DNA from 3 places in the Paenibacillus sp. FSL P4-0127 genome. Region 2 is predicted to be linked to each of the others. Evidence: riboswitches for the same ligand, from Rfam matches in the RefSeq annotation. Region 2 holds a riboswitch; each other region holds the start of a gene.

Region 1 (10,232 bases), 530 kb from region 2:
CGGCAGTTGGCGCTGCCGATCACCAGGTACACGCCGAGGGATTTGCGCATAGCCGCTGCTGAAATACGCCCGTTCACGGCCGCACCCCCTGTTCCTTCCTGCGCCGGTATGCCCAATGATTCGTCGGGCCGTGCCCCAGCCCCAGGCCAAGCTCGTCTTCGATCGCCGCCTGAATGAACGCCCGCGCGGTCGATATCGCCTCGGCGGCGGCCGCTCCCTTCGCCAGCTCGGCCGCGACCGCCGCGGAGAAGGTGCACCCCGTACCGTGCGTATGCCGCGTCATGATCCGCCGTCCGCCGAACTCGGTAAAACCGGCGCCGTCATACAGCAGGTCGACGATCCGCCCCCTTCCGCTCTCGTCATGCCCGCCTTTGATGACGACGTGCTTCGCCCCGAGGCTGTGGATGCGCTTAGCCGCCTCGCGCCGGCCGGCCATGCCGGTGATCGGGATGCCGGATAACGCCTCGGCCTCGGGGATATTCGGCGTCACCACCTGCGCCAGCGGCAGCAAATACTCCTTCAGCGCCGCAACCGCTTCGGGCTGCAGCAGCGCGGCGCCGCCTTTGGCGATCATAACCGGGTCGACGACGACCCGGACCCAGCCGAAAGCGCGGATTTGCCCCGCCACGGCGCGGATAATTTCGGCGCTGAACAGCATCCCGGTTTTCAGTGCGTCCGGGGCCAGGTCCGAGCCGACCGCCCCGATTTGCTCCGCCGCGGCCTCCGGCGGCAGCGGGTACACGTTCCGCACGCCCAGCGTGTTTTGGACGGTGACGGCGGTAATCGCCGACATGCCAAACACGCCCAGCTCCTGGAACGTTTTGAGGTCGGCTTGAATGCCGGCCCCGCCGCCGCTGTCCGACCCGGCGATCGTCAGCGCCTTCCGGACCGCGCCGCTCATCCGAGCCACCACCCGCCGGCCGCGGAGGCTTCCCGCTCGCTGACCGCCGCATGGCCTTTCAGCGAGTGCGGGTGCAGCTTGGCCAGCTCGTCGAGGAAGGCGATCTGGAAGCTGCCGGGCCCGGCGGACGCAGTACGCTCCGCGGCGCGGGACGCGGCGGCGCCGTAGAACGCCAGCCCGGCGGTGCCGGCCAGCAGCACGTCGCGTTCCACCGCGGCGAAGGCGCCAAGCACCGACGTGAGCAGGCAGCCCGTGCCGGTCACCTGCGTCAGCAGCGCGTCCCCGCCGCTGACGGCCCGGCACAGCTTCCCGTCGGTGATCACGTCCTCGCGTCCGGTGACGGCGACGACGGTGTTCAGCTTCCGTGCCGCCCGCACGGCCAGCTCCGCCTGATCCCCGCCGCTGCTCTCCCCGGCGTCCACGCCCTTGATGTCGCGGCTTTCCCCGAGCAGGTGGGCGATTTCCGCCGCGTTCCCCCTTAGTAGCGACACTTTGACCTCGCGCAGGATGCGCAGCGCCGATTCCGTGCGGAAGCGCGTCGCTCCCGCCCCGACCGGGTCCAACAGCACCGGAACTCCATGGGCGTTCGCCGACGACCCGGCGATGATCATCGCCTCGACCTGGGCGGCGGACAGCGTTCCCAGGTTCAGCACGAGGGCGCCGGCGATCTTGGCCATATCGGCCGCTTCCTCCGGTGCGTAAGCCATCACCGGGGATGCGCCAAGCGCGTACAGGCCGTTGGCCGTAAAATTGGTTACGACGACGTTGGTCATATTGTGCACGAGCGGTTTCGCGTTCTGCACTTTTGTAAGCAAAGCGGATAATTCTTTTTCCAATATGCTCATTTGTAGTTCGCCCCCTTCGTTAATTCGCCCGCGACAACGGGTCATCGCTCCGCCGGCCCGTTTGCACCGGCCATTCCTCCAGCTTGTAGGCCATGTCCCAGAACAGGTACTCCAGTTGGCAGCTTTGCATGAAATGCTCCTCCATCCTCCGCCGTTCCGCTTCCGCCGCGGTTTCCGCCCATTGATCGAGAACGTCCCGGAACCGCTGCGTCACGTCCGTCACCCGGCCGCCGTAAAACTGGATCCAATCGTGAAAAGGATGTTCCGGCGCCGGCCTCACTTCCGCCAGCAGCTTGCGGCCGATTTCCAGATACGTCCAGGGGCAGGGCAGCAGCACGGCCAAGATTTCGCCCAAACTGCCTTCATGCGCTACCGTCAGCATGTGGCGGATGTAATGATGCGCAGACGGCGCCAAGGGGAAACCCTGCAGATCTTCAAAACGGACCCCTGCGACAGCGCAAAAATTTTGGTGCGGATGGATTTCACTGTTCAAAATAAAAGAGATCTGCTCGTTGAACAGGGCGATATCGCCGCGGCTTTCGCACTTCGATATGGCGATCCCGTAGATCCGCATGTACGCGTTCAAATACTCGTAATCCTGTTTGACGTAATGAATCAATTGCTCTTTCTGCAGATTGCCGTCGGCGATTCCCCGCACAAAAGGATGCTCAAAAATCGCTTCAAAAACCTCGTCCGCCCGCTGGCGCAGCGTTTGCGTAAAACTCATCGTCTCCACCTCCGATAAAATGTGAACTGCGATACAGGAGCATCCATCGTAAGGGCGTAGGGGCTTAGGGTCGGGTGAGAGGCGGGCCGCTTACGAGACAGCAAAAAAGCCGCCCCGTAGAGGGAGCGGCTTGAACGCGCAAAACCTGTCGCATGATACTTGCGATAACGTGCGGACGGCGCGATACCGGCTCCACTTTCCTACGCTAGTACGAACTAGATCAGGTTCAAAGGGTCCAAGATACGCTCTTGTCTCAGCCGAATACGGCGCCCCTAGTGGAATTTCCTATTCGATTCACTATCACTACTTTACCTGGATCTTCCTGGAGTGTCAATCCGCGTTGAATGCTTGCCGGGCACCCCCGCCGCCTTAGCGGAACTCGAGCCGGACCGTTTTGATCTCATACGGCGAAATCTGCAGTTCGGCAGGACCCCGATTGAGTTCGCCGGCAGGGCGTTCCATCAGGTCGGTTTCCTGCCAGGAGACAAAAGTGAGATCGCTCTCCAGGCGAATCGTCCCCCGGCCCCCTTTATACTCGTGGAAGCGGACGATCAGAGCGTCGCCGTCCTCCGCTTTTTTGACCGCGTCGATCGCTGCTTCGCCGCTGCCGCTGACGCGCACGGCCCGCAGCAAGGAGAAATTGGATGCCGCCGCTTGGCCGCGCGTAGCGTACACCGGCTGATTCAGGAGCGCGGCGGCCTGTACGGTTTCGCCTTCGGACCAATGCCCCTCGTGCGGATACAGCGCATACGTGAACGTATGCTCCCCGCGATCGGCCTCCGGATCGGGGTAAGTCGCCGATTTCAGCAGCGACAGCCTGATCACATTGTCTTTAATGTCATGGCCGTATTTGCAGTCGTTCAGCAGGCTGACGCCGTAACCGTGATCCGACAGATCCGCCCACTGATGCCCGACCGTTTCGAACCGGGCCAAATCCCAGGAGGTGTTCCAATGCGTCGGGCGTTTGACGTTGCCGTACTGGATGTCGTAGGTGGCCTCCGTCGCCCGCACATCCACCGGAAATGCGACCTTTAAAAGCTGCTGGCGCTCCTGCCAATCCACCTCCGTCCGGAACTCGATCCGCCGGTCACCCGAGTACAAGATCATCCGCTGGCTGATCGTGGAGTTCATATACCGCCAGGTAAAAGCGACTTCCGCCCGCAGCTTGCCGGCCTCAACCCGGCATTCCTTCAGATCTTCAACCTCGCGCATCTTCTCCTGATAAAAAATATCGATATCCCAAGCTTCAAACATTTTCGGCTTGTCTTCGAACACCTGGAAGACGTTGCCGCGTTCCCCCGGGGCGAGCACCTCGCGGCCGGCAGCCCGGTCGAACACCGAGGTCAACTGGCCATGTTCGTTCCAAGCGATCCGATACAGCGGAGTCTCGATGCCGTTCGGCAGCACTTTAAACGGCGTTTCTATGGCCGCTTCGCTTCCCGCAGACGCTCCTTGCGAAGCGGTTGCCTCCTCCTTCCAGCCTTCAGAGCCGCGGCTTATCGCCATAAATCCCAACGGAGGAACGTTTTCCACCTTTACCCATACCGTGCTTCCGTCAAACTCGGCGGCGAGCTCCCGGCCGCCGGCATCGGTCCAGCGGCCGCCGGGTTCGGCGCCATGGACCGGGACCAGGCCGCTATACGTCCAAGAGGACGGATTCCAAACGGTATAGGTCGGCTCACCTTCCGTGGCGCCGATGACAGCATCGCCGGACACGGCAGCGCCCGCCGCAGCGGCATCGTTTGCTGCATCGCCGGCCACCCGGCCCCCGGTCAACGCGCGGATCGCCTGGCTGCGGCATTCCTGCAGCAGCGCCGCGGCATGCTCGTATTCCAGCTTGGAGTCGCGGTACACTTCGGGAATCGACGAGCCTGGAATAATGTCGTGGAACTGATTGCGCAAAATCGTTTTCCAGCTTTCGTCCAGCTTCGCTTTCGGGTACGCGGCCCAGTCACCCCCGCCCAGCAGCGCCTCCAAGCTGAGCAGCCATTCGGCGTCGCGGGAGAGCAGTTCGAGCTTGCGGTTCATTTTTTTGTTGTAAGCCTGGCTCGTATAAGTGCCCCGGTGGTACTCAAGATACAGCTCGCCGTCCCATGTGTGGACATAACGGTCCGCCTTTTCCACCGTCTCGTGCAGTTTGGCGAAATATTCGTCGGCCCGCCCGGTGACGACGTTCGGCAGCCCCGGCATCGCTTCGAGGCGGCGCCGCAGCTCCAGATGCTCCCGGTTGACGCCGCCGCCCCCGTCTCCGTAACCGTAGGACAGGAGCAGCTCTTTGTTGATTTCCTTGTCCCGGTACGTATCCCAGATGCCCTGCACGCTGGACGCTTCGATATTGCCGTTGTAGGTGTACCACCAGAAACTGCCGTCCTGCGGGGTGGTGATGAAATGGGTCAGCACTTCGCTGCCGTCGATCCCGCGCCATTTAAACGTGTCGTGCGGCATCCGGTTGTATTGGTTCCAGCTGATTTTGGTCGTCATGAACGTATCGAAACCCGACTTGCGCAGGATTTGCGGCAAAGCCCAGCTGTACCCGAAAACGTCGGGCAGCCACAAATATGTGCATTCCGCACCAAACTCTTCGCGCAGAAAACGGGTGCCGTACAGCAGCTGCCGCACCAGCGATTCGCCGCTCGTCAAATTGCAGTCGGCTTCCAGCCACATCCCCCCGGCCGCCTCCCAGCGGCCTTCCTTGACCCGTTCCTTGATTTGCTCGTAAAGCTCCGGGTAATCCTGCTTCAAATACTCATACAGTTGAGGCTGCGTTTGCAAAAAAACGTATTCCGGGAACATTTCCATCAGCCGCAAAACGGTGCTGAAGGAGCGGGCCGCTTTTTCCCGGGTATGCTTGAGCCGCCACAGCCAGGCCACGTCGATGTGCGTATGCCCGATGCAGCGAACCGTGACCGGCGACGACTTGGGCAGCGCCGAAATCGCCCGCGTCAGCTGCTCTTCGGCCGCCGCCAGCGAGTCATAAAACGCCTCGGAGCCCGGCTGCGACCAATCGATCCGCAAAAACGCCCGGTCCAGCGCCGTCAGCAGGTCGGTCCGTTCGGGAGCGTGTTTATGTAGTACTTCCACGGTCTGCATCACGGCCCGGGCCGTATAATACAGACGGTCGACCGTCCCGTCGAGCCAAGCGATTTCCGCCCGCTTCAGCCTGTGCTCCTGGACCTGCGGCTTACCTCCGCCCTCCAGACCGGACCAAAGCCGAAATTGCAGCAGCACGGAAGTTCCGGCGGCTTCTGCGGGGAAAAACACCTCCTGATGGTTGGAGTCCACCCCTTGATAAGGCTCTCCGTTGACATACAGCAATGACTCGAAGCCGGAGTTGTTCCCTCCGCCCGTCTTCCCGAAATCAAATACCCCGACGACCCGGCGGCCTTTCCACGTTTGGGGAATTACCGTCTCGGCCTCCAGCCACAAGTAAAGGTCGCGGCCTTCCCAGCGTTCACCGGCCGGCATCGCGCTCCACTCCCCGCCCTTCGGCGGTCTGGCTGCGATCCGCCCTTCCTCGTCGACCAACGCGCGGAATTCGGCGATCGGCACCGCATCGCGGTAGCGATAAGCTTCAAGCTCGCGAATCCGTGCGTTTAATTTTTCTTCCGTCCAAAACATGAACTGCGTTCCTCCCTTGGAGCAAGTTTCAACTTTTGACTTCACCCCCATTTTGCGTTCCGGGACGGCCTGAAGTAAATTACTAATCCTCATCAATTTTTGTCCTATTATGATATGATTGGGGCAAAGGAACAAAAAGGAGCATCTCTATGGACTTGAAAAAATGGAGGCAAGAGCTGGCCTCCGTGCTGAACGGGCTGTGCCGCGAAATCCGGGTCGATGACGCCGTGATCGACTGGGCCGATATCGTGATCGAACAAACCGGCGGCGCCGGAAGATGCCCGGCCCACGCCCACACCTGGTACGAATTTAACTACGTATTGTCCGGCCGGATGCAAACCCGGTTTATGGACAAAGACGTCATGGTCCGCGAAGACGAGTTTTTCCTGATCCCTCCGGGCATGACCCATTCCCATATATACTATCGTGACGATCCGCACGAGGGCGTTTGTTTTCGTTGGCGGTTCAGGCCCGTATCCGGCACCCGCCCGGATGCGGGCGGGCAGGGCTTGTTCGAACGGCTGAGCCTGCTCAAAGACTGGCCTCCCGGCGCTTACCGCGACGATTACGGAATTCGGCCGCTGCTGGTCCAGCTGTTTCACGAGGCGGAAGCGGGCCGCTCCCCGCTTTATTTGCAGCTGCTGCTCGTGCAGTTCCTGGAAATTTTAACTTCGATTCCGGGCTCCGGTCGCCTGGCTATAGCGGAGCCGGGCGAAACCAAGGACGCCCTCGTTCGCAAGGTGGAAATCTATTTGGAGGATTTTCATGGAGAACGCCTGAACGTGGAGGAACTGGCCGCTTCCCTGCACATGAGCTACGGCCATCTTTCCCGGCTTTACAAGCGGAAGACGGGGCGGACCCTCATCGAGGAAATGAACCGGATCCGCCTGGCCAAAGCTTGCGAGCTGCTGCTTAAGCCCGAGCTATTGGTCAAAGAGGTGGCGGAGCAGTCCGGCTTCCCGGATATTTACTATTTCAGCAAGGCATTCAAGAAAAAACACGGCGTTAGCCCGCAGGCCTACCGCAAACAGCATTTGGGCCGGGAGGAACCTCGGCAGGGGCAACGTCCGTTGGGGTAACGTCCGTTAGGGCAACGTCCGTTAGGGCAACGCTAGTTGGGGCAACGCTAGTTGGGGCTACGCTAGTTGGGGCTACGCTAGTTGGGGCAACGTCACTAGGGCAACGTCCGTTGGGGTAACGTCATTAGGGCAACTTCTCTGGGGCAACGTTTGCCTTGCAACGTCTGCCGGGGCATGAGCCACCCCTTGGCTAAGGGACCACCGAGCCGTTATTTGCTCATTTCCCCGGTTATTTTAGTCTACATCCATTTTCCAGCCTAGCTAAGACACCATCGACCTTCTTCCGAGCATTTCCCCGACACATCCGGTGAATTCAGCTAAATAAGTGCACCTGAGTCACGAGTCACTAGCGTTGCATTCTCGCCACCACTCTAACGGTTGCCATAGCGCTTATTTAGCTAAAACCCGGCGATTTGGGCTCAGATTGGAGCAGATAACCGCGCTCACAACCGTTAAAATTTAGAAAGGGGCTTTTTGGGCAAAATAGCGAATAATACAACCGTTAGATTTCTGGCGTGATTTCAAATGGAATTGCGGGCAAGGTGTACCAGAGATTTTGTGTAGGCGTTAATGCAACGCCGGTGCACTTGAGTCCGTTACAATTTTATAGCGGCTGTATTTTCGGAATAAGATTTCCCTGTCCGTTAGCCTCATCCAATACCTCCATTCGGCCGCCAACAGGCCGCCAAAAGCAAAAAAAAGACCGCTTCTTTCGAAGCGGCCCTTGCTCACGCTGGAGCAACAGATATTGGATAGGAGTGGAGAGAAACCATACTGTAGTCTTAGTATATTGTATCCGTTTTCATTTTGTCAACAACTTTTTTTAGCGCTTTCATAATTTGGGCGTACTCAAAGCCTAAACGGCCTTGCGCACAGCGAAATACGGTATAATACGGCTTACCCAAATTGCGGCCTCTAAAACGCACACGCCCGGCTTTTCCCGGGCGCTGCGTTCTTTTAGTCATCTCTCGGACCACCTTACGGGCTGCCTGTCCCCCGGCTTAGACATAGACCGAGTAACCAAGCCCCTGCAGCAGCTCTTTCGCACGCTCCATCTCCGCTTCCTGGCGAAAAGAAAGGCGCATCACCCCCGGCACGTCCTCCCGGCTTTCAATAATTTGCATATTGCTTAAATTGATGTGGCGCGTTCCCAGCTCCGTGGCGATCTGTCCGATAATGCCCGGGTGGTCGGGCACGTCGATGTAGATATCGAACAAGGAAGTGATCGCGCCTTTGCGCCGTTCCGGCAGCTCGCTGCGGAAGCGGTTCGCTTTTTGGAAAGCCTCCTCAATCCCCGTTCCGTTTTCGTCCTCCAGCAGCTTGACGAAGCCTTCGATCTCCCGGTTCCAATCGTTCAGCAAATCCAGCACCACCTTGCGGTTGCTGAGCAAAATATCCCGCCAGATAACAGGATCGCTGGAGGCGATGCGGGTAATATCCCGGAACCCCCCTGCCGCAAGCATCCGGTACAGCCCGTTGGAGCTGTTGTAATCGCACACCTGGTTGACCAGCGCAACCGCGATAATATGCGGCAGATGGCTGATCGCACCGACGATTTCATCGTGCAGCACCGGATCGACGCGGACGATTTGCGCCTTCGTATACGACAACAGCTGCTCAAGGCGTATGTACACCTCCTCAGGAATGTCCGAAGACGGAGACAGCACATAATAGGCGTTCTCGAACAGCAAGGAAGAGGCCGCTTCCACGCCGGAGCGCTCGGACCCGGCCATCGGATGACCGCCGATAAAATGCACGCCGGGACGCGAAATGGCCGCGGCACTGGCGGCCACCGCCGCTTTGGTGCTGCCTACGTCCGTTACGATGCAGCCCGGCTTGAGCGGAAGCCGGTTCAGCTTCACCATATACTCTTCCAAGTTTCCGACCGGTACGCACAAAAAAATAAAGTCGGCATCCTCGGCCGCCTCTTCCATGGAAAGCGTCGCGGCATCCACGACGCCGCGCTCCACGATGCGTTTTAAAGACTCGGGACGATGCGCGTGCCCCACGACGGTGATGCCGGGCTTGCCCTTAAGGCAAAGCGCCAGCGATCCTCCGATTAAACCTACCCCAAATATGGCGATTTTTGTTGTCATGTAATCTCACTCGTTTTCTGCGAATATGCAAACCAAAAATTGAATTATACCTCTGTGGCCGACTTGCTCAGCACCTGTTCCAAAGCGTCTATAAATTTCGCGTTTTGCTCCGCCGAACCGACGGTCACCCGAATCGAATCCGGATATTTGGGAAAACCGGCGCGGATGATAACGCCAAGCTTCAGCAGCGCTTGAAACATGTCCGCGGCCGGGCGTTTAACGTCGACCATGATGAAATTCCCGTGAGCCGGAAAATAGGACAAGCCCAAGCGATCAAACTGCTCATATAAATACTGGATTCCACTGCGGTTTTTCTCGCGGCAGCCCTGCACGTACTCCTGGTCGGCCAAAGCCGCTTTGGCCGCCGCCTGCCCGATGCGGGACGTATTGAACGGCTCGCGCACCTGGTTGATCAGCTTGATCACCGCCGGCTGGCCCACGCCGTAACCGATCCGCAGCGAGGCGAGCCCGTAAATTTTCGAGAACGTCCGCAATACGACCAAGTTCGGATATTTCTCAAGCAAACCGATTCCGTCGGAATAAGCGGCATCGGTCACATACTCGGCATAAGCTTCATCCAGCACGACGAGGACATGGCCCGGTACCCGATCCAGGAAAGAAACGAGCTGCTCGTGCGGAACAATCGTTCCGGTTGGATTGTTCGGGTTGCAAATCCATACGATCTTCGTTTTTGTGCCGAGGCGGGCGAGCATCGCCTCCAGATCATGCGTGCCGTCTTTCAGCGGCACCTCGATGCTGACCGCGCCTTCGATATCGGCGTTGCTCTTGTAAACGCTGAACGTCTGATCGGCCATCACCGTTTCGTCGCCGGGCAGAAAAAACGCACGGGCAATCAACGCGATAATTTCGTCCGAGCCGCAGCCGAAAATAATTTGCTCCCGGTTGACGCCAAGATGCCCCGCCACCGCCTCCGTCAATTCCGCCGCGCTGCCGTCCGGATACAGG
Region 2 (10,232 bases):
GCCATTCTGGTGGCTCTGGTGTTCGTCGTTGTAGCCGGACTGTTCATGCAAACGTCTTTCGGCACGGTCCATGAATTTATTTACACGTATTTGCAGGTACCGCTGGAAGGACTCGGCGGATCGCTTGGAGCCTTGATTATCGCCGTGCTGATTATGCAGGCGCTGTGGATGTTCGGCATTCATGGGGCCATCGTTATCCTGGCGATCGTGAAGCCGATTTGGATGAGCCTGGACTTGGCCAATCTCGAAGCGTTTCAAGCCGGAGCTCCGCTGCCGAACATTATCGGCGTCGCTTTCTGGTCCATCTTCTGCAACTATGCGCCGATGCTGGGGTTTGCCCTGCTGCTGGTGTTTATGGCCAAAAGCAAGCAGCTGCGCACCATCGGCAAGCTGGGCCTTCCGGGAACCTTCTTCTCGATTCACGAACCGCTGATCTTCGGGATTCCGGTCGTATTGAATCCTATATTGGCCATTCCGTTTGTGGCGGCTCCGCTTGTGTGCGCGGTGCTTGGATACGCGGCGACTACGGTCGGCCTGTTGCCGGCGCCGATTGGAATTTATCCGCCGTTTGGCACACCTATTGTTGCGCTTGGTTTTATTGAGGGCAGCTGGAAATTGGCCGCAGCGCAGCTGGTGCTGGTTCCGATTTGCATGCTGATTTACTATCCGTTCTTCCGGGCGCTGGACAAACAGCTCTTGAATAAAGAACGCGCAGCCGAGGAAAAAAATAAGCAAGAAGGGTCCGACGTAGCCACAGTAAGTCCGGTTTCCCTATAATAGTATTATAAAGAGGAACAAAACGAAAAACGGCGGGCAATTTACACCATCCGCCGTTTTTCGCCATTACGATAGCTGGAGCGATAGCCTATGATCAAACTTGGAATATCCGCAAACAAACGTTATTTCGTGCATGAGGACACGCCTTTTTTCTATTTGGCCGATACCGTCTGGAGCGCATTTACCAACATTACCCTGGAGGAATGGGCCTACTATCTGGATTACCGCAAGCAGCAAGGCTTTAATGTGCTGCAGATGAATTTGCTGCGGCAATGGGATGCCAGCGGCAGTGAGCTAAAGTATGAGCCTTTCGCCAGCGATGCGGACGGGAGTTACAATTTTTTCGAATTCAACGAATCCTATTTCGACAGGGCGGAAACGATGGTGCAAATGGCGGTAGACAGAGGTTTTGTCCCCGCGCTTGTCCTGTTATGGTGCAATTATATCCCGGACACCTGGGCTGCCAAGCTGCGGGAAGAGAAGAAAATGCCGCTGGAAGCGGTAGAGTCCTACGTCCGCTATGCGGCCAACCGGTTTTCTAAATATTACCCGATCTATGTGATCAGCGGAGATACCGACTTTCCCTCCGAACGCGCCAACCAATATTACTTGACCGCGCTGCGCACCGTGAAGCAGCATAGTCCGCAGTGTTTGACCACGCTGCATATTCAAGGCAGACTGGCGATGTTGCCCGATGAATTTTCCGGCAATCCCGATCTCGATTTCTATATGTACCAGTCCGGCCACAATTCGCAATTTCAAGCAACGGCGTATACGTTGGCCCAGGAATTTTACAATAAGCCTGCGACCCGGCCGGTCATCAATTCCGAACCCTGCTATGAACAGATGGGCTACAGCCGCCGGGTTTACGGCCGCTTTACCCGGGCCGATGTCCGCAAAGCCGCCTGGCAAAGCCTGCTTTCCGGGGCCGCAGCGGGTGTGACTTACGGGGCGCACGGTATCTGGAGCTGGCATCAAAAAGGCCGGCGCTTCGGCGTGACCGGCGAAGGCTTCGACAGCCCTTACGATTGGCGGTCCGCGCTAAAATTTGAAGGAGCCTGGGATTACGGGTTTGCCAAACGGCTGTTTGAGCTATACGGCTTGGCCGATCTGCGCCCCTGGAATATTGTGCTGAAGAACACGGAAGAAATCCGCGCGGCCGCCACCGCCGGCCTCGGCAAGATGGCCGTTTATGTGCCGGTCAACACCGTGCTGAAGCTGGATGCCGACCTCGGCGGCTACGAATTTACGCTTATCGACCTGGAGCACCGGCGATTCGCGGTCCCTCAGGTTACCGTCCGCGAGAACATCACGATCATTGAAATGCACGAATTCGAAGCGGATGTTTTGTTGATCGGCAGCAAAAAATGATATTCCCATCTATTGAACGAGAAGAGCCGTGCTCAACACGGTTCTTCTATTTATTATCATAACTTGCAAATTACTTCGTATAAGCCACAAACATATAAGTTTCCCCTTCGGCCAAACCGCTGACGGTATAAGAAGCTTCACCGGAGATCGGGATCGTCTCCCTTACTCCGTCCCAGCCGATAACTTCCAGCTTGTAAGTCCCGTCCGGCAAGCCATCAATGGTAAAGGAGCCGCCGCTATGATCGGTCCAATAATTCAGGTTCTGCCACACCCACATCCATTTGCCGTTTCCGCTAAGCACATATTCTCCGCTTTGCTTGGGATCGAGCGAAGCAAACGACATCCCTCTTGTCGCTCGGATCACGTACTCCAGCGTTTTGCCCCGAGCCGTCGGCACCCACGAATCCGCGCTCAGACTTAAACCGTAATAACCGTCGGCGGTCGTCGAATTAAAGAGGCACCACGGAAACGCAAATTGGGTGGCCGGGGTTTGGCCGTCATTTTTCACGACCCCGAGATTATCCCAAATCGCCGTCAGAAAGCCTTTGGCCGCTTCTTCTTCGGTGATCGCGCGTTTCTTGAAGTTGAACTCCGTCGAGTAAAAGTGGATATCCGCCGTAATGCCGGAAGCCTTTTTGACGGAATCAAAGTTGTTCTGTGCAGAATGTTTGTAAGTTCCCTTTATAGGCGCGTATTGAACATCGTAGTAGGTATGCAAATCGATACCGTCGAGTTTGCCGGAATTATACAAATCGGCGATCGCCGGCCCGTAACCTCTAAGGGTAAAATCACTGTGCGAATTCGCTCTGGCAAATCCGCCGGGATTTACTTTCAGGGACGGATCGACCGAATGCACACCGTCCGCCAAACCTTCAAGCGCATTGTGATAATCCGTTTTGGAGATCGCATTTTCCACATCGGGCTCGTTGATCGCCGTATAAATGCTAATCCCCCAGTCCTGTATGCCGCTCTTCTGGGCCCATGTTCCGTTTGGACGGAAACGTTCGGCGAAAGCCTGGCCGATACTGTACCATTTATCGTAGTCGCCGATCGGCAATCCATTGTCCGCATAAGAACCGTAGTATTCGAACAGGATCATCGGCGTAATTCCGTATTTGTAGGCTTGAAGCATCATCTTGTCGAGCCGTTCGGGAGTTGGCGTACCATTCGCATAATAATATTGGGGGTACACGTTGACGCGGGCCATTCCGGCCCCGATAGCGTTAAGCCCCTCAAAACGTTTGGTTTGTGTCGTACTGCCATCGGTGAAATTACCGCCCCCCATCATCGAACCGATATCTTGGGCAGAGGCTGATCCAAGCGCATTTTGGCCAAGCAGCATAATAGCAAGCACTGCAATGAACACCGTAATTTTCCGTTTCATTTCTTCATTTTCTCCTTCATTAGAAAATTTACTAAAATTTACTGACGATTCATTTATCGGATATTTTAGCAAAGGCGTTGATAGTCCGAAATATTCATTTTATTATTTAAATTTATAATTGTTATTTTCTGGTTAAGCATGTATAGTGTATATTAAAATAAAACAATTCAATATCGATCGACACTAGGGGTGCCGCAAGGCTGAGACGAATGCAAATTCGGACCCTTTGAACCTGAACCGGTTAATACCTGCGTAGGGAAGTGGAGAGTTAAGAATGGATTGATGCCTGTCATGGCTTATTTCCCGTTATTGTTCTTAGCCGCCCTCCTGAAGGAGGGCGGTTTTTTGGCGTTTATTTTGGCTAACCACCAAAAACGGCGCTTGGCAAAACAATCGAATAGCCAGAAACCAGGGCTGCCCAAGAAACTCGAGCTCCTGAAAAAATAAGGATACAAAATGGCCTTAGTCCGATGATATCTGTTCATTTAGGAGAAATAGAGTAAATTTATGCCTCTATCTTCCCCCGCCGCAAGGAAATGCCCGTGTTCCGGACCATTCATAGAAAAATAAGTACTTAAAATGCCGCTAACGGAGATGAACAGGCTTGGATTCCCGAAATAAGTACATAAAGAGCCGCTATTTTGAAGGCCGACGCTGCCCCGGTCGTTCCGGCAATCGCCTGTCAAGCAGCGATTTCTAGGTTAAGCCTTTATTTTTAGCATTGAATAATGGAACTGGGAGTGATATCCGCATGATGAACCGTCACCCAGCTTATGCTGCGCCTGAACTTCATCTTATATCGGCCGAGGGAATCAAGAGCCATGAGCTGCTGAGCGTTGCGGCGGCTGTTCTTCCTTATGTCGATTACATTCATTTGCGCGATAAGCAGCTTTCGGCCAAAAAGCAGTTCGAGCTGGTGAAGCTGCTGCGCCAAGCGGGAGTACCGCTGGAAAAAATCGTCATCAACGACCGGCTGGATGTTGCGCTGGCCGCGGGAGCGGCAAATATTCAACTGGCGGGCCACAGTCTTCCGGCAGCTTCCGTACGCTCTCTTGCCCAAGGAATGCGAATCGGATGTTCCGTGCATTCTGCCGAAGAAGCAGCTCAGGCCGCGAGTGAGGGAGCGGATTACTGTCTTTTTGGCCATGTCTATGATTCATCCAGCAAACCCGGCCTTCCCGGGCGCGGGCTTAACATGCTGGCCGAGGTCTGCGCTCGCTGCCCGGTTCCGGTCATTGCCATCGGAGGAATACGGCCGGATAATGCGGGGGATGTCATCCGAAACGGTGCACAAGGCATTGCCGTCCTGTCCGGCCTCCACTCTGCCGCGGACCCAGCGGCGCACGCCAAATCCTATCGTGACGCCATCCATGCCGCGTGGCCCTGAGAGGAGGTGAAAATGTTGCAGGTACATCTAAATGGCAAAGACACCCTGCTGAAAGAAGATTGCGTTACGGTGGACGATTTATTGGCTGACAGCCCGTGGAATAAGGAAAAAATTTTGATTGAGCTGAACGGGACGGTTGTCCGAAAAGAGGCGTATGCCAATACCCGGCTGGCCGAGGGTGATCGCATCGAGCTTGTACATTTTGTAGGAGGAGGCTGATAAGCATGGAAGATGTATTTCACATTGGCGGCAAGGCGTTGTCCAGCCGAGTATTTATCGGAACCGGCAAATATAACCGCAACACGCTGATTCCCGAAGTGATCGCAAGGTCGGGAGCGGAAGTGATTACTGTAGCGTTAAGGCGGGTTAACCCGGACTGGGAGGAGGAAAATCTCCTTCACCATATCCCGCCGCATATGACGCTTTTGCCGAACACTTCCGGCGCCCGTAGCGCCGATGAGGCCATCCGGATCGCCCGGCTTGCCCGGGCGGCGGACATGGGCCATTGGATCAAATTAGAGGTGATTAATGATCAAAGATACCTGCTCCCGGACAATATGGAGACGATCAGAGCCACGGAAGTGCTGGCCGCCGAGGGATTCGCCGTGTTCCCGTATATGAACCCGGATCTGACGGCTTCCTTCCGGCTAAGGGATGCGGGAGCCGTGGCGGTCATGCCGCTGGGTTCCCCGATCGGCAGCAACCGGGGCCTGCGCACCAAAGAGCTGATCGGCATGATGATCGAAGAAGCGGGGCTGCCTGTCATCGTGGACGCCGGCATCGGCCGGCCTTCGGAAGCGGCGGAAGCGATGGAAATGGGAGCCGCTGCCGTCTTACTGAACACGGCGATCGCCACCGCGCGCGATCCGCTTGGCATGGCGGAAGCGTTCCGCGGTGCGGTAGCGGCGGGCAGACAGGCCTATCTGGCGGGATTGGGCCCGGTGCAGCAAGAAGCGGTTGCCTCCTCCCCATTAACCGGTTTCCTGGACGAAGAGGAGCGGACAAGTGAGTTTTTATAACAAACTATTGTCGTTGGAACAGTTTTCCTTTCAGGAGCGCTGGCCGCAATATTCCGCTGCGGATATTAAGCGGGTGCTGGCAAAGCGAAGAATAAATGAAGAGGATCTGCTCGTTTTGCTGTCCCCGGCGTCCGGAAAGCACCTGGAGGAGATGGCGCAGATGGCCCGGCAGGTGACCCGGAGCCAGTTCGGTCATACCGTACAGCTGTTTACCCCGATGTATGTGTCCGATTTCTGCGTGAATCACTGCGAATATTGCAGCTTTAGTTCTATCTACGATTTTCCGCGCAGGAAATTGGATATGCAAGAAGTCGAACAGGAAGCGGCCGCGATCGCCTCTACCGGCATCCGCCATATTTTGCTGCTAACCGGCGAATCGCGCAAAGACTCTCCGGTCAGCTATATTAAGGATTGCGTCAAGGTTTTGCGCGGGCATTTTGCTTCGCTCGGCATTGAAGTGAATCCGATGTCCGTCACCGAATACAGGGAGCTCGCCGAGGCGGGAGTTGACAGTTTAACCGTCTTTCAGGAGGTTTATCATCGGGGAACATACGGGAAGCTGCATATTAAAGGCCCCAAGCGTAATTTTAAAAACCGCATCGACGCGCCGGAGCGCGGCTGTGCAGCGGGATTTCGTTCCGTAAATATCGGCGCTCTGCTCGGCTTATATGATTGGCGGCAGGAGGCGTTTATTACGGCGCTGCATGCCGATTATCTTCAGCAGAAGTACCCCGACTGCGAGATCAGCTTGTCGATCCCGAGATTCCGCCCTTTTCTGGGAGACTTTCATCCGGAATCGGAAGTTTCGGACAGGGCGCTGGTGCAGATTATAGCGGCGTATCGGCTCTTTTTGCCCCGGGCCGGCATCACCTTGTCCAGCAGAGAACCCGCTCTATTGCGCGATAAACTTGTGCATCTCGGGGTGACCAAGATGTCGGCGGGCGTGTCCACGGCGGTTGGAGGCCACACCCATACGGGAGGAACGCCGCAATTTGAAATCTCGGACGGACGCAGCGTGCCGGAGATTCGCGAGATGCTGTATGAAAACGGGCTGCAGCCGGTTTTTAAAGATTGGGAGATTCTATATAAGTTAAACTAAAATTTGGACGGATAGAGGCAGGCGGGTGAAATGTTCTTCCGATCGTTGTTGTTCCCGGATTTCTTATTATTAACCTAATTTTATTAAAGTAGAAATCCACTTGTCCTGTTCTATAGTTCAACTTATTTAGGTTGAGAGATAGAAAAAGCAGCAGCCCGTGACGAGACTGCCTCATATAATCCATGGTATAATCTTCTCGCTTTACTTACCTACTTAAAAAAAAGAAGTAGGCCCCCTTGGATTTGACGACCTGGGAGCCTAACTTCCACGGTTAAACGAGCCTCCGCCCTTAAAAGCGGGTACTTTGCAAGGAGTCGTGTTACCCGCACGGCTCCTTATTTATCTTAAATGATATGTTCTGATTAATATACAGCAACACCGCAAAACTGCATTTATGTTCGTTTACGTACAACCTCTCCCTTGTCATTTAGCACCTCACCTGGCAGGATATTAATACTCCCACGGTTGAACCGGTATATCGTCCGACCCATGTGCTTATGGTTTAAGATCACAGGGATATGTCCAAAACCTCCGACTCCTTATCGTAGCTTAAGTTTGCTTTTAATCCTTTGGCAACGGCTTGCGCCGGGACATAAGTAACACCTTCGATGATCTTCGGGGCGGCGCTGATCGTCTCTTGGGCACCATTATAGAACACCGTCGCGCTTCCGATGGTCAATGTGATCTTATTATCGTCTTTGGAGACGCCGATCGTTTGGGAATCGGGATCCCAAGTCGTTGACGCCCCCAAACTTTTGGCCAATTCGCGCAGAGGGACGAGGTTCGTATTTTGAATCATGATGGGAGAATGCTCCATTGGCACCTGTTCGCCGTTTACTTTCAACGTCAAATTTGTCGTTTGATAGGCGGGAGCGGCAGGCTTGCCGGCCGTTTTCTTACTCGCCGGCTTTTTCTTTGAAGTAGAACTGCTTTTTGTACTTGACCCGGATTTACTGCTGCCGGCCTTGCTGCTGCCGGACTTGGAGCTTGACCCTCCGCCATTATGATAATGGTATTCCCCGTACTCCAGCCCCCACTTCTCACAGTTGGTCCGGCACGTATGGCCTCCTTTGGAATCCGTACGGCCCGGATGCGCACCAGCAGGGGCCGCGCTTGCCGCGACCATCATGATCGCCATACTCAAGACAACAATACGCTTTTTCATGAATTCTACCTCCCGGATAATTTTTCCTAATTAATAGTAACATAGACCTGGTCAGCCGAATACCGCTTCTAGCTAAAGCTGACCGGAAATTTTACGGTTGTAGCAGCGGCTATTTTCCAAAAAAAGACCTATTCTAAATTCTAACGGTTGCGAGCGTTGTTATTTGCCCGAATCTACGCAAAAATAGCCGGATTTAGGTGAAATAAGCGTCATGGCAACCGTTAGAGTTTGGAATCATTGTATTTGGAACAAATAGCGCTTGTGGCATCCGTTAGAAATTGAACCCTCGCCTTTACAGGCAAGTATGGGCTTTTCATTTCAGGTCCTTTAGCTGCCGCGATCAGGCCAACCGTCGCCGGCCAGGCTACATGTCAACTAGCCAAGCAAGCACCCGACCGACCGGCCAGCAGCAGCAACTAGCCACCGCACCAACTAGACATCCAGTTCACAAGGGCGGCTATAAACAAGCAACTCGGCAAGACTCGGCAATCATCAGAGCCAATTAATCGATTGCCGCACCCGCGCCGGATTCTTTCACTGCCTGCAAGGCGCTCCCCGCTCCAGTTCCCGCCGTGCTTATCCAGTCGGCGATTTCTTCGTTTTTCATCGGTTTGCCGTAGAAAAAACCTTGCATGACGTGACAGCCCAGCTGGGTCAAAAATTCGATGTGCTCCCTGTTTTCCACGCCCTCGGCGACTACATCCAGCCGCAGCTTTTCCGCCATCAAGACGATGGCTTTAATGATAGCGCGCTTGCTGGGGGACTCCAGGTCGTCGATAAACAGGCGGTCCAGCTTGAGCGCGTCGATCGGAATCCTATCGAGCAGCCCGATCGACGAATATCCTGTGCCGAAATCGTCCATGGACACCCGCACGCCCAGTTTCCGCACCGCTTCCAGCTGCCTGACGATCTCATTGATGTCGTAAAGCACCATGGATTCCGTGATTTCCAGCTCCAGCATGTCCGGAGCGAGATCCGCCGCCGCCAGCGCGCTTTGCACCATATCGATCAAGCTATCGGTATGAAACAGGCGCCCGGACAAATTCACGGACACCGGCTGGCGGATGCCCTGACTCTGCCATACCTTGCATTGGCGGCAGGCTTCTTCCATGGTCCAGCGGGTAATCGGAACGATCAGCCCCGTTTCTTCGGCCAGCGGAATAAATTCCGTCGGCGTAACGATCCCCAAACGGGAGTGCTGCCAGCGGAGCAGCGCCTCAAATCCCGCCATCCGGTTCATTTTCACATTCCATTTCGGCTGATATTCGATATAGAACTGGCGCTGCTCCAGCGCAAGCTGCAAATCCTTCTCCAATTCCATTTTGCGGACCTCTTTGACGCCCATTTCATCGGTGTAAATCGAATACTGGTTTTTGCCCAAGCCTTTGGCCTTGTACATCGCCGTATCGGCGGTCTTGAGCAGGACGGAACGGTCGGATTCCCGGATCGAACCGATGCTGATGCCGATGCTCCCCGTGACGTACAGCTCGTTCCCCTCCACCCGGACCACTTGCTTGATGCTCTTTAAAATTTCCCCCGCCAGTTGTTCGGCTTGTTCCCGCTCGCACCCTCTTACGATGAACAGAAATTCGTCGCCCCCGATCCGGAAAGCCTTCCGGTCCGGGCGAACAAACTGCCGCAGGCGATACCCCACTTCCTGAACCAGCAAATCGCCGACATTGTGCCCTAATGTATCGTTAATCGCTTTAAACTGGTCCAGGTCGATGAATAGCACCGCCAAGGTCTCGCCGCCTGTATATTTGTCAAAAAACCGGTTCATCTCGTTGCGGTTGGGAAGTCCGGTGATAGTGTCCATGTACGCCATTTTCTCGAGGACGTGGCGGTCAAAAAACATCGCTCCCCAGGATACCAGCAGGATGATGAATATCGTCACGGTGACGGCAAACAGCAAAAAGATGTCCATGGAGGAATCGCGAGCCATGCTCATGCCCATATCCATGTCCATGGCGGTGTGAAACCGCGCCGCTTTCATTCCCGTATAATGCATCCCGCAGATCGCAAAGCCCATC
Region 3 (10,232 bases), on a different contig from region 2:
CAAATTTCTGCTGCCAGCCCTCGTTAATCAGTCCGCTTTGCTGAATGGCGTCGATATCGTAACCCAACGCCAGCGTAACCACATCCGCCCCCAGGCCGTCGATCACCGCCCGGCTCTGCTTGCCCGAGCCGCCGTGCGACTGCTTGATCGTAACTTTTTGACCCTTCTCTTTCTCCCAATAAGCGGCAAAGGCTGTGTTGTATTTTTCGTAAAGCTCCCGGGTCGGGTCATAGGATACGTTCAGCAGTTCCACTTCCTTAAGCTTCTCCCCGCCGCCTGCAGAACCGGCTTGCGCACTGGCCTCCTCGCCCCGCTTATTATCCGCCGAGCAGGCCGTCATCACCGTCAGCATCGCCAGCACCAAACCCACTAGAACCCCTTGTTTCCACAGTTTGATCATCGTATCACTCCCCTTGCTCTCCTGATATTTTCTTGAAACGCCGGCAAGCTTTATGCCTCCGGCACAGCCCTAAAAGGAGGACGGAGAAACGCCCCAATCCCTACGGTCAAACCGAGCCGCTACCCGTGTCTGCCAAGGCAAGTAGAGCGTTCCTCCGTCCGTACGGTTAGAACATTTTAAATTATTCCTACCTGTTTAGTATGCTATGGTGATATTTTATTATCGGGAGCCTAAAATTGTCAAACATTTTATTCAAAAAAACCAAATTATTTATAAGCTCCCCTTATATTGCGAAAAGCGAATGTACGAGCCGCAAAAATGGGGGGGGGGGTTATTCGTTGAAATGTACGAGTTTGGCGTGGGCGGACCGTCAGGTTTGCGGATGTGCGGCGTACTGCAGAATAGCTCGGATAAGTGTGGTCAGTTGTGATTGGGGTCAAATTGGGGCAAGTAGGGCAACGTCAGGAGGTTAGGTTGGGTTAGCTGGGTTAGCCGGGTTAGGTCAAGTTAGGTCGGGTTAGATGAAATCAGGCTAGGTCGGATCAAGTTATATCGGGTTAGATCAGGTTAGATCAGGTCAGGCTAGGCCAAGTTAACGGCAAAAAATGTCGCTATATCTCGCTTTGTACATTCATCCGGAAAAATAGAGGATTTTTTTGCCGCTATTGTTTGTCCGACACGTATATTTGTTTGATTTCAGCCGATCTGCGCACAAATAGAGACATTTTTTCCCCCTATCTCAACAATCCAGCGTAAACCGAAGGAAATAACGACATAAATTGCCGCTATTCTCAGACAAGGGGCATTACTATTGCATCAAACTTGACAAGACGCGTTTCTCTTTTGCATTCTAACGGTCGCCACAGCGGATATTTACTCCTGCAACGCCATTTTCAAACTCTAACGGTTGCCATGACGCTTATTTCGCTTAAACCCGGCTATTTGGGGTCAAATCAGGGCAAATAGCAGCGTTCACAACCGTTAGAATTTAGAATGGGTCTTTTTTCGCAAAATAGCGGTTGGTACAACCGTTAGATTTCCGGCGGGAGCGGATCCCTGCCTAATTACCTCCGTTAAATGCAACGCCAGTGAAAGGAGGCCGAAAGGGGCGTAAACGGGTGTACTAACATGGCGACGGGGCGCGCGAAAAGGCCTCCGAACGCAGTACGCGCCACGCTTCTGCCGGCATCCCCAGTCCCTGCTTCTACAACGCTCCCGGGTTCAGCGGCTCGATGCAAGCAACCTTGGCGATGGCCAGCTCCCGGCCCGCGGGCGACAGCTGGCCCGTTTCCGCATCCCGCCGGAATGCCGCGATATTGCCGCTGTATTGGTTCGCTACCAGCACATAGCCGTCCAGCACGGCGAAGTTCCGCGGCCAGTTCCCGCCGGTGCCGGTCCATTCCGGGTCGTTAAGCTTGCCGCTGCCCGGATCGATGCGGAAGCGGACGAGGCTGTTGTGCCCCCGGTTGGAGCCGTACAGGAAACGGCCGTCCGGAGACAGGTGAACGTCGGCCGGATAGTTTTCGCCCCGGAAATCCCCGGGCAAAGTGCCGACATGCTCCAAGGGCTCCAGGCGCCCTTGCCCCGGATCGTATGCGTATACGGTCAGCGTGTTGTTTAATTCGTTTATCCCATAGGCGTACCGCTCGGAAGGATGAATGGCAAAATGGCGCGGTCCGGAGCCGTCCGGGAGCCGCAACTCCCCGTGTTTAGCAAGCTTTCCGTCCTCCAGCCGGTATATAGCGATCCGGTCGATTCCCAAATCGGAGACGTAAATGTACTTCCCGTCCCGGCTGGGAACGGCGCTGTGGGCATGTGGCCCCTCCTGCCGTTCCGGATGAACGCCGCCGCCTTCGTGCTGAACGTTCGATCGTATCCCCGCCAGCGCTCCGTCCTCGCCCAGCGCAAAGCTATTCACATTGCCGCTGGAATAATTGGAGGCGAGCAGGCAGGCCCCGCGAGCCTTCGCCAATGCGAGATGGCAGGGATCCGCCCCGAGCGTCGGAAGCTCGTTCAGCTTGGTCAAGCCGCCATCCGCCGGGTCGATCGCAAAACTGACCGTTTTCCCTTCACTCTGTTCGCTGACCGCATAAAGCCGCCATGCCTCCATATCCGCGACCAGGAAAGACGGGTTCGCAATCCCGTCCGTTTGCCCGAGAATACGCATTGCGCCGCTGCGCAAGTCCAGTTCGCATAAATGAATCCCCGGGTCGCCCATCTCCGCGTAAGCGCCCGCAAAAAACAACCTGAAATCCGTTCGCTTAAAAATACTCACCCCATCATTCCCCCTTTGGCTTCCCGCGCTTCCAACAGACCCTCCAGACCCTTCGTATCCTTCAGACCCTGCATATCCTGCATACTCTTCATATTCTCATATTTACCCGTTTCTCATATTTCCCCGTGCAGCGCTCTCTTCCGGCCTGGCTGCCGGTTTCGTCCACCATCCGTTTGACCTCCGACAAGGAAAGCTCATCGAAATACGACTCCAGTCGCTGCTCTCCGCCGCTGAAAATCCGGTCCATGACCGTATGCATGTTGGACGATATTTGGCAGGAGGACTTATCGCTGCCGGAGCACCAGCCCGGGTGCAGCGAACCGCGGGCAAACAGGCGGTACAAATCGCCCAAGGTGACCCGCGCAAGTTCCGTGTTGAGCTGGTATCCCCCGCCGGCCCCCTCCTTCGTGGTCACCAATCCGTGCTTTCGCAGCGAACTAAGCACTTTGCGCACGCGGGCCGGATGGGTCGCGACGCTGCAGGCGATTTGCTCGCTGTTGGCCATTTGCTCTCCTTGATTGTCCAGAAACAACAGACAATGGACCGCAACCGTAAATTCGCTATTCATTTTCCTTCCCCCTTACCTTGCAGGTTTGAAACATGAGCGGCCGATTATGTTATAATGTTCTCGCGAAATACTATTAGAGGTTGTTCAAAAAGTCGTCTTTTGATCACGAAGCAGGTCAGGAAGTGGTCTCGACATCGAATCTTGGATTCAGCCGGGCCTTCCGTTGCTCACGTACCCAAAACGTACGCTCCGCTACTCAGTCCCTAGCTTCATCCAACCTTCTCGGTGCTGAAAACCCGACTTTTTGAACACGCACTATTAACAAGTATTTAGTTTTGTCAAACAATAACTTCCTTATATAGAAAGGGATCGATCTCCCATGCATGCGATTAATCCGTCTTACATGCAAATCGCCTTTACCTTCGGCGCCATGGCCATGGCGATTGCCGTGCTGTTTATCCGCCTTAAGGCAAGCCGCAGGCCCGTGACGATCAAGAAAATCATCATCCCCCCGCTCGGCATGACGACCGGGTTCATGATGTTCATCGTTCCCGAGACGCATATTCCCGTCACTTGGGGAATCATCGCCTTTGCTCTCGGCTGGCTGCTGTTCTCTTATCCGCTCATCCGGACCACGAAATTCGAGAAGGTGAACGGGCAGGTTTATGCCCAGCGCTCGCGCAGCTTTATTTTTATTCTGATCGGCCTGCTCGCTGTCCGCATGCTGCTGCACGAAGCGGTGGAGCAATATATCTCCGTGATTCAGACCGGCGCCGTCTTCTTTCTGCTGGCCTACGGAATGATTGTCCGCTGGCGGCTGTTTATGCTGAAGCAATACCGCGCCATGACGGCAAGCCTCGACAACCCTTCCGATTCCGCTTAAAGCTCCGCGGGCTGCGATTCCGTCCAGCCTTCGACCACAGACCGGTTGCGGCCGGCCTCCTTGGCCTTGTACAAGGAGCGGTCGGCGCTGCCGATCAATTCCTGCCCGTCGACCGGATCAAACGGCTGAATGCAGCAGCCCCCGATACTGATCGTGACTGAGCCGGAAACCGCGGAAACTTCGTGGGGGATGGCCAACCCGGACACCGCCCTGCGAAGCCTCTCCGCTATACTCCGGGCTTCCCCGGCGCCGCAATCCGGCAAGATCACGACAAATTCCTCCCCGCCGTAACGCGCCGCAAATCCGCCCATCGCTTGCACCCTCTTGTGGATCGCTTGGGCGATGGAACGCAGCACCTCGTCTCCGCCCTGATGTCCATAGTGGTCATTGTAGGCTTTAAAACAGTCCACATCGATAATCAGCAGCGACAAGGACGTCGATCTATCCCCCGGCGATACCATTTCCCGCGACAAAATCTCATCAAACCGGCGGCGGTTCGGAATTCCGGTCAACCCGTCCAATTGGGTCAGCCGGGTTAATTTCTCGTTGGCCTTCTCCAGTTCGATGCCGGACGCAATCAATTGCCGATGCTGTTCCGAAAGCCGGATAAAAAGCCGGTTTACTTCGTTAACCACCGAGCAGATTACGACCGTTGCCGCTACGACCGAGTTGATTTTGGCCATGTACCAGCCGAGCGAAAAGCGGGTGCCGGCCAGCAAGGTCAGCGTCACGTCCATCAGAAGCCCAATGATCGCCACCGTCAGCCATAAGTGCAGGACCGTGTGGCCTTTGTTTCGCAAGGCCATCACGAGCAGTGCCGCCAAGTTCAGCAGCCATACGGCAGGGCCGAGTCCGGTCGAATTTAACTGCCGGTAATCGCTGTATCGAATAATTTCGGGCAAGGCCCGCTCCCCAAAGATCGACAAATCAATGAGCCCAAGCGCAAGCAGCAGAGTAAACGAAATCCCCGCCACGCCCCAATTGAAAATATGCTCCTTTTTCCCGATCGGCTTCGGCCATATCGATTGCGTGAGCACGTACAATAATATACCCAAAGAAAAACCGCTATGCCAAAACACCCACAACCATCCCGCGGCCTGGCTGCGCTCGCCAAAATACCAGGCATCGGAAAACAGGCCCGGAAACGTAATGATATGTGCGGCGGTAATGATTCCGGTAAACAGATAGGTACAGGACAAGACCAGCAGCGACGGAATCCCGGACGCCCGGTATTGGCTGTAGGCGATAAAGGCGGTAAGCAGATCCCCGAAGATCAGCCAGGCGATGGCGGCGGCAAAAAAAAGCTCCAGCCCGGGCGAATTTCTCAAACCGAGCGGAATCGCCGCCATCGACACGGCCACGATCAAAATGGCCAGAAAAACCGCGAATTTTCTTTGCTTGCTTCCGGAGGGAATGTCGAAAACCTGCGATGCCACCTTGTAATTTCCATGCATAGGCGGGCAAATTCCCCCCTTCTGGTTGTTTTTCGTGTAGTACCTCCAACATAGTGGATTTTAAATGGAGATGCAATCTTTTTCTCCCGGCTGCCGCAAAACGGCAAACAGCCGCATTCGCTTTGGGGCGAACACGGCTGTTTGGGGGCAAGCAACGGTATTTATACAAAAATCGGATTAGCCTAGGAAGACGTTCTGGGATCGAAGGTGGGATTTTTCAGTTGAGGCAGCATCCTCATCCCCTTCTCCATTTCCGAAGAGCATAAAGGACATACCGGCGTGTAGTCGAACGTAAAATTGTCCCGCATCCAGCCGTTGCAATCCTCGCTGGTGCATGACCAGACCGGGGTGTTCTCCTCGGGAATTTCCTCCAACGGTTTTTTACGGTAGCTCATCATTTTCCTCCTCAAAATGGATGTTGGTCAACCAATTCGGCAAGCAGCCAAACGCCGCTTGTATGAGCTGAATAAAAACGGCTCCTGGCGCTATTGGGGCACACCAAGAGCGTTGAGCCTATCAAAAAAAATCACACATTGAAAAAAGTTCCATCCGCAAAAGCGGCACCCTTTCAATACGTGAAATATCACGTTTTCAAACCATCTATTGGTTCAATTATAACGGTTTTCCAAATAGAAAGCAAATCTCCTGATATTTCAAACCTCCTCCCTTTGCCGGGCTGGACAGACGCGCCGGAGAAAATTATAATGACTATTGAACTCTGCAGTTGAATCGTTCAGGGGTGCTGGAATCGGCCGGCTGAGATTGTATCCCTCCAAGATACTGACCCTTAAACCTGATCTGGATAATGCCAGCGTAGGGAGCCGTCATGGATGGAATGATTTTGGATGTTTTAAATTCCGCCCGCCGATCAGCGTCCCGAATCCGGGACGTTTTTTTATTGTCCGGACCTTATGGCCATAAAGCTTTCGGGCGCCTTCAGGTTACAGATGAACACAACTAGCGGAAATTTAACGAGATGAAGGAGAGAATGGCTGTGAAAAGAAAAAAACGGACTTCCCTGGCGGCGGCCCTATCCTGCCTCCTGCTGGTCCTGGCCGGCTGCGGCGGCCAAGCCGCCGGCGGCAGCGAAGGCAATCCGGCCGCGGGTGCCGCCGCGGACAATGGAGGGGCCAAGGCGCCGCGCGACGTTAAGCTCGTGCTCGACTGGAGCCCCAACACGAACCATACCGGTTTATACGTCGCCAAAGAGCTGGGATATTTCAAGGAGGAAGGCCTGAACGTGGATATCGTGCTCCCCGGCTCCGGCGGCGCGGAAGCGATGGTCGCTTCCGGCGAGGCGCCGTTTGGCGTCAGCGTGCAGGAGAACGTCACGCAGAGCCGGACGCAAGGCGTTCCGCTCGTATCGATCGCGGCCGTCATTCAGCACAACACCTCCGGCTTCGCCGCTCCGGCCGGCAAAAACATCAAATCGCCGAAGGATTTTGAAGGCAAAACGTACGGCGGTTGGGGATCTCCGGTAGAAGAGGCCGTCATGAAGTCGATCATGGACCTGGAAGGCGCCGACGTCGGCAAAGTCAAATTCCTCAACATCGGGGATGCCGACTACTTCACCGCCGTGAAGCGCGACATCGACTTCGCCTGGATTTTCTACGCCTGGACCGGCATTGAAGCGGAGCTCCGGGGCGAGCCGCTCGATATGCTGTACGTCAAGGACTACTCCGATAAGCTCGACTATTACACGCCGGTTATCGTGACGAACGAGAAAACGATCGCAAACGATCCGGAGCTGGTCAAATCGTTTATGCGCGCCGTGTCCAAAGGATACAATTACGCCGCCGATCATCCGGACGAAGCCGCGCAAATTTTGCTGAAGGCGGTGCCTGAACTGGACCATGACCTGGTCGTCGCCAGCCAGAAGTGGCTTAGCCCGAAATACCGCGATGACGCGGCCCGCTGGGGCGAGCAGAAAAAGGAAGTATGGCAGAACTACTCCGACTGGATGCACGAGCGCGGGCTGCTGGAGAAGCCGCTTGATGTCGGCGCCGCGTTTACAAACGATTTTTTGCCTGCCGAGTAAAAAGAAAAATAAACCCAAGAAAGGATGCTGAATTTTATGCCAAATGCACTGCTTAGCATTCAGATCATTCCGAAAACGCCAAACGGCGAAGACGTCATTCCGTATGTCGACCGCGCAATCGAGGTCATTCAGGCCTCCGGGGTCAAATATCAGGTGAATCCGCTGGAGACCACGATGGAGGGCGATTTGGACGAGCTGCTGGCCATCGTCAAAAAGATGAACGAAGCCGTTATCGAGTTTGGCAGCACCGGAATCATTTCGCAGATTAAAATCTCCTACAACCCGCAGGGCGTCAGCATGGATAAGCTGACCGCGAAATACCGCCCATGAATTTCCGCAGCCTGTGGAACAGCGTATGGCCGCCGCTTGCGGCGGTCATCCTGTTTTTGCTTGTTTGGCAAGGGGCTACGATCTTCTTCAATATTGATAAATGGGTTTTGCCCAGCCCGCTCGACATCGGCCGCGAAGCGGCTGCCGAGGCGGCCGGTTTAAGGGAGCATACCTTCGCTACGCTGCGCCTGATGCTGGCCGGATTCGCCATCGGCACGCTGGTCGGCCTGCTGGTCGCTTTTGCGCTGCATTATGTGCCGTTTCTGAAAGCATCGCTTTACCCGCTGATCATCTTGAGCCAAAACGTGCCCAGCATCGCGCTGGCTCCGCTGCTTATGATCTGGTTCGGCTTCGGCATGCTGCCCAAAATCATCGTCATTACGCTCGTCTGCTTTTTCCCCGTGGCCGTTGCCGCCATGGACGGACTGGACCGCACGGACCGGGTGATGCTGAACTACATGCGGATGATCGGGGCGTCCAAAGGCCAGATTTTTCGCAAACTGGAAGTCCCCCATGCCCTTCCCGCCATCCTCTCCGGCGTAAAAATCGCCGCGACCTATAGTGTGATGGGGGCCGTTATCGCCGAATGGATCGGCGCGGACAAAGGGATCGGCTACTATATGCTGCTGCAAAAATCGTCGTTTCGCACGGATAAAATTTTCGTTGCCATCGCCATCATCGTCGCCATCAGCCTGGCCATGTTCGTCTGCGTCGCCCTGCTGGAAAAATGGCTGGTCCGTTACAAGCCGGCGAACGGGAAAGATCGTTAAAGCATGCGCCGTAAAAAACAACCATCATCCGTTTGGCGGAAGAAAGGGGAGGTGCCCGCATGAATGCTCATATCGGAGAACAAACGGCTGCCCCGTTAGCGCTTGAGGTGCGCCATATTCACAAAACGTTTCGTGAACGTCGCAAGGAAGTTCCCGTCCTGCGGGATATTTCGCTGGAGGTGCGCGCCGGCGAATTCGTCTCTATCATCGGCCCGTCCGGCTGCGGCAAAAGCACCTTGTTCCACATTGTCGGCGGTTTGACCGCCCCCGGTCAAGGAGAGGTCTATTTGCAGGGCGCCAAGGTGACCGGACAGCGCGGCCACATCAGCTATGTGCCGCAGCAGCCGGCGCTGTTCCCGTGGCGCAGCATCGAGGACAACGTCGTGCTGGCGCGGGAGATCGCCGGAATGAAGCGCGCGGGCTCGCGGAGCGAAGTGCGGGAATGGCTGGAGAAAGCGGGGCTGGGCGGCTTTGAAAAAGCGTATCCCCATACGCTGTCCGGCGGCATGCAGCAGCGTGCTTCCTTCCTGCGGGGCTTGCTCGCTCCCCAGGAGGTGATGTGCCTGGACGAGCCGTTTAGCGCGCTGGACGCCTTGACGCGCAGCGACATGCAGCGCTGGCTGCTGGAAATGTGGGAGGAAAACAAACGCTCCGTCCTGCTGATCACACACAGCATAGACGAAGCGCTGATGTTGTCGGATACGATTTATCTGTTTTCGGGCCGTCCGGCCGGGGTGCTGCATACCGTCAAAGTCCCCTTTCCGCGCCCGCGCCGCGAGGATGTGGCCGAAGACCCGCTGTTCCTCGAGCTGAAGCGCGACATCGCCCAGCGCATGGCCGCGGAACAGCAGCGCCAAAATTAAAGCATCGAATAAATGTTCAGCATGTCGTCGGACAGCTTCATCAATGCGTGAACGATGTCGGGGTCGAATTGCGTCCCGCTGTGCCGCAGCAGCTCCAGCTTGGCCTCGCTCATCGTCAGCCTTTTCAGGCGGTAATGCCTGTCCGATGTCATGGAATCGAACGCGTCGACCACGGAACAGACCCGCGCGTTAAAAGGAATCTCCTCTTCTTTTAAGCCGTCGGGATACCCGCCTCCGTCCCAACGCTCATGATGCCATCGAACGACAGCGACAATATCCGGCCCAAAGGCCGGATTCACCTCCACCAACTCGGCGCCAACCACCGGATGAAGCTTGATGATATTCCACTGCCGCTGCGTCAAAGGCCCGCAATGCTCGATAATGTCGCGCGGTATCATCGTTTTTCCGATGTCGTGCATGAAGCAGCCCCGTATTAAACTGTCCTTCTCCGCCCCGCCGATGCCCAGCGGCTCCGCAATCTTCTCCGCAAGCATGGCTACCCGTACGCAGTGATGATAGGTTTCTGGATGTTTTCGCATGAGCATGTCAAACCACTTCACCGTATCGGGGTTATTATCCGTATACAAGTCATCCACGAATTCATTCGGACCAATCAACAAGTTTTGCCCCCTAAACCCTGTGTCGTCACTTGCCCGTCATATTCCTAGGTGGTTTTTCTAACATCAACGCTACAGGTCAATAAGAAAAAAT

Evidence for each region. A riboswitch is a leader RNA that binds a small molecule or an ion and turns the genes downstream of it on or off. The one in region 2 is predicted to bind thiamine pyrophosphate.
Region 1: another riboswitch for thiamine pyrophosphate. It lies ahead of tenA (thiaminase II); the one in region 2 lies ahead of NYE74_RS13790 (thiamine phosphate synthase).
Region 3: another riboswitch for thiamine pyrophosphate. It lies ahead of NYE74_RS26610 (ABC transporter substrate-binding protein); the one in region 2 lies ahead of NYE74_RS13790 (thiamine phosphate synthase).

Annotation. Positions count from the first base shown of each region.
Region 1 covers NZ_JBBOWY010000001.1:3,612,790-3,623,021, reverse strand. Annotated here, with positions in the region: gene thiE (thiamine phosphate synthase) at 1-77, opposite strand, end outside; gene thiD (bifunctional hydroxymethylpyrimidine kinase/phosphomethylpyrimidine kinase) at 74-901, opposite strand; gene thiM (hydroxyethylthiazole kinase) at 898-1,746, opposite strand; gene tenA (thiaminase II) at 1,766-2,473, opposite strand; TPP riboswitch at 2,654-2,757, opposite strand; gene NYE74_RS16280 (alpha-mannosidase) at 2,843-6,091, opposite strand; gene NYE74_RS16275 (AraC family transcriptional regulator) at 6,241-7,170, shown strand; gene NYE74_RS16270 (hypothetical protein) at 7,953-8,135, opposite strand; gene NYE74_RS16265 (prephenate dehydrogenase) at 8,172-9,266, opposite strand; gene hisC (histidinol-phosphate transaminase) at 9,311-10,232, opposite strand, start outside.
Region 2 covers NZ_JBBOWY010000001.1:3,082,137-3,092,368, reverse strand. Annotated here, with positions in the region: gene NYE74_RS13805 (PTS sugar transporter subunit IIC) at 1-777, shown strand, start outside; gene NYE74_RS13800 (apiosidase-like domain-containing protein) at 868-2,148, shown strand; gene NYE74_RS13795 (hypothetical protein) at 2,219-3,532, opposite strand; TPP riboswitch at 3,708-3,808, shown strand; gene NYE74_RS13790 (thiamine phosphate synthase) at 4,284-4,919, shown strand; gene thiS (sulfur carrier protein ThiS) at 4,932-5,138, shown strand; gene NYE74_RS13780 (thiazole synthase) at 5,144-5,938, shown strand; gene thiH (2-iminoacetate synthase ThiH) at 5,925-7,037, shown strand; gene NYE74_RS13770 (copper amine oxidase N-terminal domain-containing protein) at 7,546-8,202, opposite strand; gene NYE74_RS13765 (bifunctional diguanylate cyclase/phosphodiesterase) at 8,705-10,232, opposite strand, start outside.
Region 3 covers NZ_JBBOWY010000002.1:97-10,328, reverse strand. Annotated here, with positions in the region: gene NYE74_RS26640 (sulfate ABC transporter substrate-binding protein) at 1-400, opposite strand, end outside; gene NYE74_RS26635 (lactonase family protein) at 1,605-2,675, opposite strand; gene NYE74_RS26630 (Rrf2 family transcriptional regulator) at 2,764-3,243, opposite strand; gene NYE74_RS26625 (CcdC family protein) at 3,563-4,066, shown strand; gene NYE74_RS26620 (GGDEF domain-containing protein) at 4,063-5,520, opposite strand; gene NYE74_RS26615 (cold-shock protein) at 5,703-5,915, opposite strand; TPP riboswitch at 6,246-6,356, shown strand; gene NYE74_RS26610 (ABC transporter substrate-binding protein) at 6,509-7,558, shown strand; gene NYE74_RS26605 (MTH1187 family thiamine-binding protein) at 7,595-7,888, shown strand; gene NYE74_RS26600 (ABC transporter permease) at 7,885-8,658, shown strand; gene NYE74_RS26595 (ABC transporter ATP-binding protein) at 8,718-9,521, shown strand; gene NYE74_RS26590 (HD-GYP domain-containing protein) at 9,518-10,141, opposite strand.